Regions from separate parts of the Oceanobacillus sp. FSL K6-0127 genome, predicted to be linked through region 2. Evidence: riboswitches for the same ligand, from Rfam matches in the RefSeq annotation. Region 2 holds a riboswitch; each other region holds the start of a gene.
The links. Region 2 has a riboswitch for preQ1 ahead of MHH64_RS04905 (QueT transporter family protein). Riboswitches for the same ligand answer to the same signal wherever they lie in the genome.

Region 1 (3,286 bases), 920 kb from region 2:
GGAATATTTCAATTAAATGGCACGATTGTTTAATAAGTTTCATTTAATGCCATTTAATGCTTCTTCAAATGATGGTGCTATAACTGAATAAATATGTGCTGGAATCGGGTTATGTAGAAGTAACTAAGAAGAGAAATAAAAAATGAGGAGATTACCATGGAAAAGTGTGTTTTTTGTAACCCCTATTCAGAACCTAAACAAAAAGTTGTTTTGAGTAATGAACATTGTCTTTTTTTACAATTAGACCAATCAAAAATAAAAGCTGGTCTACTTGAAGGAGCAGGGCTCATTGTTCCTAAAAATCATAGAGAAACTGCATTTGACTTAACCCAGGATGAATGGGCAGCAACTTACAGTCTTCTTCAAGAGGTAAAAAAATACTTAGACAAAGAACACGAACCTCAAGGATATAATCTTGGTTGGAACTGTGGTGAAGTAGGTGGTCAGCATATTTTTCATGCCCATTTCCACATTATACCAAGATTTAAAGACGAACCACTTGCAGGTAAAGGAATAAGGCATATGGTTAAAAGTAAAGAAAATCTAAGGAAAAGTTATTAGGTTATGATGCAAATGGTAGCAATGGTACTAACGGTGTAGGTTTAGTGTAAAAGGACACCGGCTCTGTCTTATTGAAGTATAGTAATAGGTTTGTTAAAGATTTATTTTCGAAAAGAGGTTAGATTTTGGCTGTTTACCTATTCAAAAGATACTATTTTTCCAAATTAAAGATTAGTTTACCTATGGAAGAGGTGATAATCCGATGAATATTTTCATCATTGGTGGTGCCATTTTAGTAGTACTTTTCATAATTCTCCCGTTTTTTAACATTGAAAGTTTCTTCTTATTTGTTTTAATTGAATGGATTACTAAATTTGTTTTACCTTGGATAGCTTTGTATTGGCTAATCAGAGGTGTAAAGGCATTAGAGAAAAAATAAATAATTCTTATTGAACGATCTGTTGCTACTCTTCAATTAGAGAAGTGGCTTTTTATCGTTTGCGGGGCGGGGTTGTTAAGTAATTGAAAGGGATATACCTGAGGAATTTTTTAGAGGGAAGGGTAGTTTTGAAGGAAAATAAACAAGCTCTTTATTTCAATATGACTTTGGGAACAATCGGCATTATACTCGTTGCTATAGCTGCAATGAGGTATTTGATTAAAGAAAATGATAATTTAGGATATGCAATTATACTTTTTGGTTTTATATTAACAGTTAGTTATATAAATTACTTAGAAAAAAGAGCAGGGATAAGTAAAAAATTGAGTTGGATTAGAATTATTGTATCTTCAATTTTATTTCTTATTTTTACATATTTCTTATATTTTTAGCTGTCTATTATTATAGTAAACTGATGCAAACGTTAAACAAGACGATCATCGGTTATCGTCTTTTCCTTTGAAACGTTTTTTGCTATACCATGAATGAATTCATTTCTATGTTGACATGTATTCTTTAATCTTAAACAAAAGATATGGTAAAGTAAGATGGTAAGTGAATAATAGAATCTGCGTATTGGCAGGAGAGGTTCGAAATTCCATCCCTCTATAAAAAACTAAGGAGCATGGACAGCATCTTCTTAGTGTTGTCCTTTTTTTATTTGGATGGATACAAGCTCCCAAAGATACAAAATAAACGAAGGAGTGATGATTCATGATGCAACAGATTTATCCAGTTACAGAACATCCCTATGCATATGAACTAAATAAAGATTTTCAATTTGCCGCAGCTCATTATGTACCACATGAGGATGCTGGGAAATGCCAAAATATGCATGGGCATACCTATTTTACAAATGTCACCATTGCTGGAGACGAGCTTGATCACACAGGTTTTTTGGTAGATTTTAAAAAAATAAAAGATTTAATTCATAAGCGATTTGATCATCGTATGATGAACGAAGATACCAAATTCTCCGACCAGGACGCTGAATATTTTCCAACAACAGAAGTGGTTGCCCGTACTATATATGAAATCATTAAGGAATACCTAAACACCCTGTCGAATAACCCAACTTGTGTTCAGGTATATTTAAGGGAAACGCCCACAAGCTATTGTATTTACCGACCGAAGGAGAAAACATTATGAGAAAAATACCTGTACTTGAAATATTTGGTCCAACCATTCAAGGTGAAGGAATGGTCATTGGCCAAAAAACGATGTTTGTCAGAACGGCCGGCTGTGATTATTCCTGCTCATGGTGTGATTCGAAATTCACTTGGGACGGTTCAGAAAAGGAATCGATTCAAATGATGGAACCGCAGAAAATAGTGGATGCCTTATTTGAAAAGGGCGATGGAAGATTTCAGCATGTTACCATCTCTGGAGGGAATCCAGGATTATTGGCACAATTGAATACATTGGTAGATTTACTTCATGAAAATAAGGTGAAGGTTGCATTGGAAACACAAGGTAGCAGATGGCAGAAATGGTTTACAAAGATAGATGATCTGACGATTTCGCCTAAGCCACCGAGCTCTGGAATGACTACAAATTTTGAAACATTGGATTTTATCATCCGTTCATTAGAGGAAAAGCAACAAGGCAATTTCAGTTTAAAGGTGGTCATCTTTGAGAAAGGAGATTTGCAATATGCCATCAACATACACAAAAGGTATCCTGATGTAGAATTGTTTCTGCAAGTGGGTAATGATGATTTGGAAACAGTAGAACAGGATAAGTTGTTACCATATTTACTTGAAAAATACGAACGATTGGTTGACCTTGTAATGAATAATTCAGAATTGAACGACGTTCGGGTATTGCCACAGCTTCACACTTATTTATGGGGGAATAAACGTGGTGTTTGATATAAGTCCCTTTAAAGTCCATTTCCAATAGCGAATGTGAAACTTTAATAGGTGATCTTGAACTTAAGGGTGCAAATCTTGAATAAAGAATTGTACCCTTATTTATTAATATATATCTAAAACGAAACCCATTAGTTTGACGAACTATTCCTTTTCATTTCCGTTATGCTAAAATAAACTATATATCAATATGATAGGAGAGGAATGTCTAATGAGTGAAAAAGCATTATACTATTTGAAGGACAACCGAGAACGTCTGCTAACCAAATTGAGTGATTTCCTGGCGATTCCGAGTGTGAGTACGGATAGTGCATACAAAGGAGATGTAACTCGTGCGGCAGACTTTATTGTTACATACTTAAAAGAGATTGGTTTTGACAAGGTAGAAAAGCAGGAGACAGAAGGTCATCCACTTGTATATGCTGCGTACAATGGGGCGGGAGAAGATGCCCCAACAGTGCTTTTTTACGGGCAC
Region 2 (3,286 bases):
CTCTACTCTTTTATTACAAAACTTGGCATTCGTTAATGGGATTCTTAGAAAGTGTATGAAAGTGTATGATGCATTCTCTTATGCTTTGAAGTAAAACAAGGCTTTAGACGAATGCCTAGTTGCACTTATGCAGCATATGAAAGTTTACATTCTTATCTGCTAAAAAAGACGAACTTGGTCACAATAGTAGTGGAGGATGATTATCGTGATATTTATATACAATGACTATGGCGGAACACATACAACTTCTCTTGCAGCAGCATATCATCTAAAAAAAATCCCGACTGACAAAGTTCTTACAAAAGAGGAGATTATGAGTGTAGATTATTTTAACAAATTAACAAAACACGATCTTGGAAAATTAATATTTCATGGATTAGATGAAGATGGAAATGCTGTTTATACCATAGGCAGAAAAGATAATAAATATGTTGTGCCAGCAATACAAAATCTTATTGAGCTATTACAGGAAAAATATAATTTTAATGAAAAAATAGTAATATCCAACACTTCACCGACCGTACCTATAGCTATATCAATTGGAGGATTTTTCTCTAGAGGTCTACACATTGACTTTATCGGCGTTCCATTACTTATAGCAGGTGCTAAACAGTGCTGTAATCAGATTAATCGATTAGTTGAACAGACCAAGAAAGCAAGTATTTCTAGAAATAGTAAAATTGTTGTTTTAGAAAATAAATCGTTCAATTAATGATTCTAGTATTTAACATGAAAGGAATCGATTCTCATGGACTACCCAACCATTCACACAAATTTCTGGGACGGAGTTATTGCTGTACCAGCTGTCGTGTTATTAACCCAATGTTTTAAAGTATTTCCTGTTCCACGTCAATACTTTCCTACCATAGCAAGCATTATTGGGTTTATTATTTCCATCTTTATTAGTCATAGAGGAGATTTATGGGCTGGTATATTTATGGGGGCTTTTTATGGTGCTGCGGCAGTAGGTACCTATTCTTCATTGAAAACTACTTGGTTAGCTTTTAAATATAGAAAGAGAAAGTCTAAGTCCCCATAGGCGTAAACAGTTCTTTAAAGATTGAAACTATCCATCCCGCTAAATAAACTCCGTTCTAAACAACAACCAACATCTAGTGGCAAATAAAATAATACGAAATATACTGCGGCATAACAGCGTGCTATTCTTCCAGCATTGCCTCCGCTTTAGTTGTCTCAACAGTGCCATGTGGATGATGTGGGGGGGCATATATTGTATAAAGCTTTAATGGAATATTGCCTGTATTGATTACATTATGCCATGTTCCAGCAGGCACCATAATTGCTGTATCGTCGTATACTCTTCTTTCAAAATTCAAGTTATTACTGCTTTTCCCCATTCTTACAATCCCCTGTCCTTGCTCTATTCGCAGGAATTGATCGGTATCTGGATGTATTTCTAAACCAATATCATCACCAACATGAATACTCATTAATGTAACTTGCATGTGCTCTCCTGTCCATATAGCAGTACGATACGTATTATTATTTCGTGTAGCCTTATTAATATTTATAACAAACGGTTGTGGTCCATAATCCTTCACTCGGAAATCTTCTTTTTTTTGTAATTGTTCATTCATTAGACTTCCATAATAAAACGGTCTTTCGTAAGGATAATGCGGTATGTTCGTAAAGTAAGGCAGAGGATACGGATAAAAATAGTACACTTTACTCATTCCCTTCATTCTATTCCAAATTTATTGTATGAGGCATGTTTAAGTAACGTGCCTATATGAATAAAAACATCCGTTTTAAAGTTATTTAATTATTTCCCATAAATAATTTTTATACATTAGTATTTACAAAGGCTTATAAACACTGGTATGATAGCATATGTTTCACGTGGTTCGAAACCATCCCACGATAAAAAACTAAGGAGAGAGATTAACATGAAAGTAAGAACTCTTGTGGTGAATGCGTTAATAGCTGCTTTATATATTGCTGTATCCGCACTCATTGTTCCATTCGGATTTACAAATATCCAATTCCGCATTTCTGAAGTATTTAACCATCTTATTGTATTTGATAAGCGCTACTTCTTTGGAATTGTAATAGGGGTATTTTTATATAACCTATTATTTTCACCTTTAGGTTGGTTTGATTTAGTCTTTGGTGTAGCACACTCTGCAATTTCATTAGCTATTATCATTCTAATAGCAAAATATATAAAAAATATATGGGTGCTGCTTGCTGCGAATACCATTGTCTTTACATTCAATATGTTCATTATTGCATTTGAATTGAAGCTTGCTTTACAATTTCCGTTCCTGTTGACCTGGTATACAACAGCCGTCGGTGAGTTCGTTGTATTAGCTATCGGTATCCCAATTATATATGCCCTGAATAAGCGATTAAAATTTAATCGTCTAATGTAAATAACCTCCTCGTTCGTTCACGAATGAGGAGGTTATTTTATTTCCATCATCCACAGATTTTGCTTATACTTAGGTTACGTAAAATCGGAAAGGATGGATAGCATGATTGTTCGAGAACGCAATCAAGAATTAATATTGATTCAGCAGGATCACCATGCAGCTATTTCCGGTGATATTGTGAAACAATGGAAGAAAGATTACTTTTTAGGAGACGGTTTACGAAGCTCGGTTGAATTCGCAGCATATCAGCATGACTGTGGCTGGAAGGAGTTTGACAAACAGCCATTTCTGAACGACAAAGAAGCAATACCCTACTCTTTTTTCGATTTTCCGATCTTACCGAAAATCGTTCTTTATAAGCATGGGATTGATGTGGTCCAACAAGTAGATTCATACGCTGCACTTCTATGCAGTGAACACTATAAACGCTTCCTTTTAAATCATACTTCTCTAGAAGCCCAGGAATTTGTTACAGCAGAAAACACACGGCAGCAATCAATTATTGCCACTTTAAACGAATTCAACAAACGTTTGTTTAATTTTCATTATGGGCTTATTCAGTTTAGTGATAACCTTTCTTTGTATCTTTGTTTGAATGAACCGGGTAATGCAATGAATGCCGGACATTCCTTTTTTAAAGATGGGATTCCCATGAATCAAGCATTGCACGAATTTTGCGACGAACACTTACAGTTACACTGGAAAAATGAGAACACAGTCGTATTAGATGACTTCCCATTTGAACAGCCGTTTGACGTCGTTATTAAACAAAAAGCAATACCAAAAGCCGATCTTTCAGCTAAAGGATTAATCGCTAGCTACGAGGAAGCAACCTTTGAAGAATGGAACGTAACGATCACCACTTTGTAACCAACAAAAAGAGCTGAACAGCT
Region 3 (3,286 bases), 650 kb from region 2:
GTAGAAATCGCTTTGCAAATATTCTTCGTGGAATTGCAAAAGGTGCAAAAAAGATTGTGTTAATGCTCAGCTATCCGTCAGATGAGGTTGGGAATCACTTAGTGAGTATTGATATGCTTGATGAAAAAGGAGTTAATCCTTGGACAGATGTTTTAACAGAAAAACAATTCCGTGATTACTTTGGATATTTGAAGCATACATTTACTGGTGTAGATTATATTGAGTATTATAAATCACTTATTGAGGAATTTGGGGTTGAATGTGAGGTTATCTTTTCGAACAATCCGAAGTCAATACTAGATTATACAAAGAGTGTGCTTGCTTGTGATATTCATACGAGATTCAGAACGAAAAGAATTTTGGAAGCAAATGGTGGGGAGAAGGTTTATAGCCTTGATAATATCCTGGCAGAGTCAATTGATGGCAGTGGATATAATGAGGAATATGGACTGTTGGGTTCAAACAAATCAACAGAAGATAAGGTAAAGCTTTTCCCGCGTAATTGCCAGCCGACAGTGGACCGAATTCAAAGTATGCTGCAAGAGAAAACAGGAAAAAATGTGGAAGTAATGATTTATGGAGACGGAGCATTTAAAGATCCTGTAGGTAAAATTTGGGAACTCGCAGATCCAGTAGTATCTCCTGCTTTTACAGCTGGACTTGAGGGAACACCGAATGAAGTAAAATTAAAATATCTTGCAGATAATAATTTTTCCGATTTGAAAGGCGAGGAACTGCAGCAAGCAATCTCAAAATTTATTAATGAAAAAGATGAGGATCTTGTTGGAGCAATGGAAGCACAAGGGACAACTCCGAGAAAGCTTACGGACTTAATTGGTTCTCTTGCTGACTTGACTTCAGGAAGTGGCGACAAAGGTACGCCGATTGTCTTTATCCAAGGATATTTTGATAATTATACGAAATAGGGATTTTAGTAAGCAATGCTGGTTATTTTCTGGCATTGCTTGTTTTAGTTTGAACATCATTTAAAGTAGATTCGCGGAACTTTCATTATACAATTCGGGGAAGGTTGTTAATGCAGGACGTATATGGCATGATAAGAGCATATATAATGGATGGAGGAAGCATGTGATGAATGAAGTACCAAACTGTCCGAAGTGTAATTCGGAGTATACATATGAAGATGGAAATCTATTTATATGTCCAGAGTGTGTGCATGAATGGACTATAGAATCAGGTAAGGAAAACAATGAAGATGAGCATGTGATTCGAGATGTAAACGGAAATGTCCTAAAAGACGGGGATACAATCACTGTAATTAAAGATTTGAAAATAAAGGGAAGTTCATCTGTTGTAAAGGTAGGGACGAAAGTGAAGAATATTCGCTTAGTTGATGGCGATCATGATATTGACTGTAAAATCGATGGCTTTGGAGCAATGAAGCTGAAATCTGAATTTGTTAAAAAAGTTTAGATGTTTAGGCTTTGAAAAAGGCATGATGTTTAAAATAAATTGCCTATATGAAGATAAAAGGACTTAGCTTTTACTGCTAGATTCAAGCATTGAGCCAAGTCCTTTTACCAGGTTTTTCATGATCGATGCTAGCATCGTTGATATAGATGTCGTTGCACAGATAAGGGTGCTTTTCTTTTATAACACCTATTGACAGAAAAGTCTATGTAAATGGAAAATTTTACTTTAAACTACCTCTTATGCTGTTTTGTGTAAATTGACATATATATAATTCATCTATATAATAAACTCGTAAATATGCGAAAGAGGTTCTTAGCTTTAACCCTCTATAAAAAACTAAGGAAAGTGATGCGATTAAAGTCGTGTGCCTTAGGGGTACACGGCTTTTTTTGGTAGGTCTGCAAGGTAGATTTTTATCTGAAAACAAATAAGTGGAGGGAATTACATGAAGGAACAAGATTTGTCAGGATTGACTTTACTAGGAAACCAAGGAACATCCTATGTATATGAATATAATCCAGAAGTGCTGGAGGCATTTGAAAATAACCATCAAGATCGGGATTATTTTGTAAAATTAAATTTTCCAGAGTTTACGACGTTATGTCCGATGACAGGGCAACCTGATTTTGCAACGATTTATATTAGTTACATACCTGATGTAAAAATGGTAGAGAGTAAATCGCTCAAACTGTATTTATTCAGCTATCGCAACCATGGCGGATTTCATGAGGATAGTGTAAATGTTATATTGAACGATTTAATCAAGCTAATGGATCCGCGATATATTGAAGTATGGGGTAAGTTCACACCACGTGGCGGGATTTCCATTGATCCATATTGTAACTACGGTAAACCTGGGACAAAATATGAACAAATGGCAGAACACCGTATGTTGAATCATGATATGTATCCTGAAAAGGTTGATAATCGTTAAAATTAGGATAGGATTGTAATTAAATATATTCAATGTTTTGTTAAGATAGTATGGGGGATTCGTCAAATCGAAGAGTGATGACGAATCCCTTATTTGTTTGCGTTTATTTAACTTAATCTTAGGATAAGGGTTTTCATTAAAAGTTTCTATTTTCTTGACGATCTACCTTTTGAAGCTGCTGCCTTAAATTATGCAGCAATTCCTGTGTTTGTTGAAATTGAGGGTTCTGCAGGGCTTGCTCTCCGTATTGGTTCTGTGCTTGCTGCAATACATCTTCAGCCCGCTGCAGCTGCTCAGTAGCTTGTTCGTATTGCTGATGGTCTACGCTTGCATGATCTTTTGCTGATTGGATCGATTCCATGGACTGGTGGACAAGTTGAGTAGCTTGTTGAATCTGGTCGTGTGGGTTATGTTGAACCATAAAAAAGCCTCCATTCTTTTGTTTAAAAGTACCATAAACTTGATTAAACCATTGTTGTTATATTTCCAAAGAAAGTTTGTATTATGTATGGAAGACAGTTAAAAAGGTGGGCGTTAGGGATAAATAATTGAAATGAGAAGAGCAATCATTATCTGTTTTTCGATTATCCAATTAAAAAATAATGAACATCCCCATCTGCCCTAGACTTTTATGTTAAAATGGTATATAGTTACTTAGGTAACTTTTTAGGGGGGATTTGAATTGTCCCAACGATTTTTTCAATTAAACATGCAATTTACAAGAACGTTTAGGAAAAAATTGAATGAGCATCTAGTTGAAGTAGGTTTATATTATTCCCAATGGAGCATTGTTTATTATTTAAAGCAGTGCGGATCGGCTACTCTTGTAGAGATAACGAATTATTTGGATGTTGAGAAGCCGACGATATCTCGTACTGTCAAACGGCTGGAGGAACAACAATTAATTGAACGACTTCC

Region 1: linked by a shared signal. The riboswitch ahead of queD (6-carboxytetrahydropterin synthase QueD) and the one ahead of MHH64_RS04905 (QueT transporter family protein) in region 2 are both predicted to bind preQ1.
Region 3: linked by a shared signal. The riboswitch ahead of queF (preQ(1) synthase) and the one ahead of MHH64_RS04905 (QueT transporter family protein) in region 2 are both predicted to bind preQ1.

Annotation. Positions count from the first base shown of each region.
Region 1 is NZ_CP150287.1:1,908,051-1,911,336, forward strand. It holds gene MHH64_RS09580 (hypothetical protein) at 1-16, shown strand, start outside; gene MHH64_RS09585 (HIT domain-containing protein) at 157-561, shown strand; gene MHH64_RS09590 (hypothetical protein) at 1,069-1,332, shown strand; PreQ1 riboswitch class I at 1,520-1,566, shown strand; gene queD (6-carboxytetrahydropterin synthase QueD) at 1,655-2,089, shown strand; gene queE (7-carboxy-7-deazaguanine synthase QueE) at 2,086-2,811, shown strand; gene MHH64_RS09605 (dipeptidase) at 3,023-3,286, shown strand, end outside.
Region 2 is NZ_CP150287.1:990,663-993,948, reverse strand. It holds gene MHH64_RS04920 (DUF3189 family protein) at 206-712, shown strand; gene MHH64_RS04915 (hypothetical protein) at 749-1,039, shown strand; gene MHH64_RS04910 (cupin domain-containing protein) at 1,161-1,694, opposite strand; PreQ1 riboswitch class I at 1,855-1,899, shown strand; gene MHH64_RS04905 (QueT transporter family protein) at 1,908-2,393, shown strand; gene MHH64_RS04900 (DUF3891 family protein) at 2,496-3,263, shown strand.
Region 3 is NZ_CP150287.1:1,641,590-1,644,875, forward strand. It holds gene MHH64_RS08225 (coenzyme F420-0:L-glutamate ligase) at 1-926, shown strand, start outside; gene MHH64_RS08230 (zinc ribbon domain-containing protein YjdM) at 1,093-1,434, shown strand; PreQ1 riboswitch class I at 1,734-1,780, shown strand; gene queF (preQ(1) synthase) at 1,880-2,368, shown strand; gene MHH64_RS08240 (hypothetical protein) at 2,505-2,789, opposite strand; gene MHH64_RS08245 (MarR family transcriptional regulator) at 3,051-3,286, shown strand, end outside.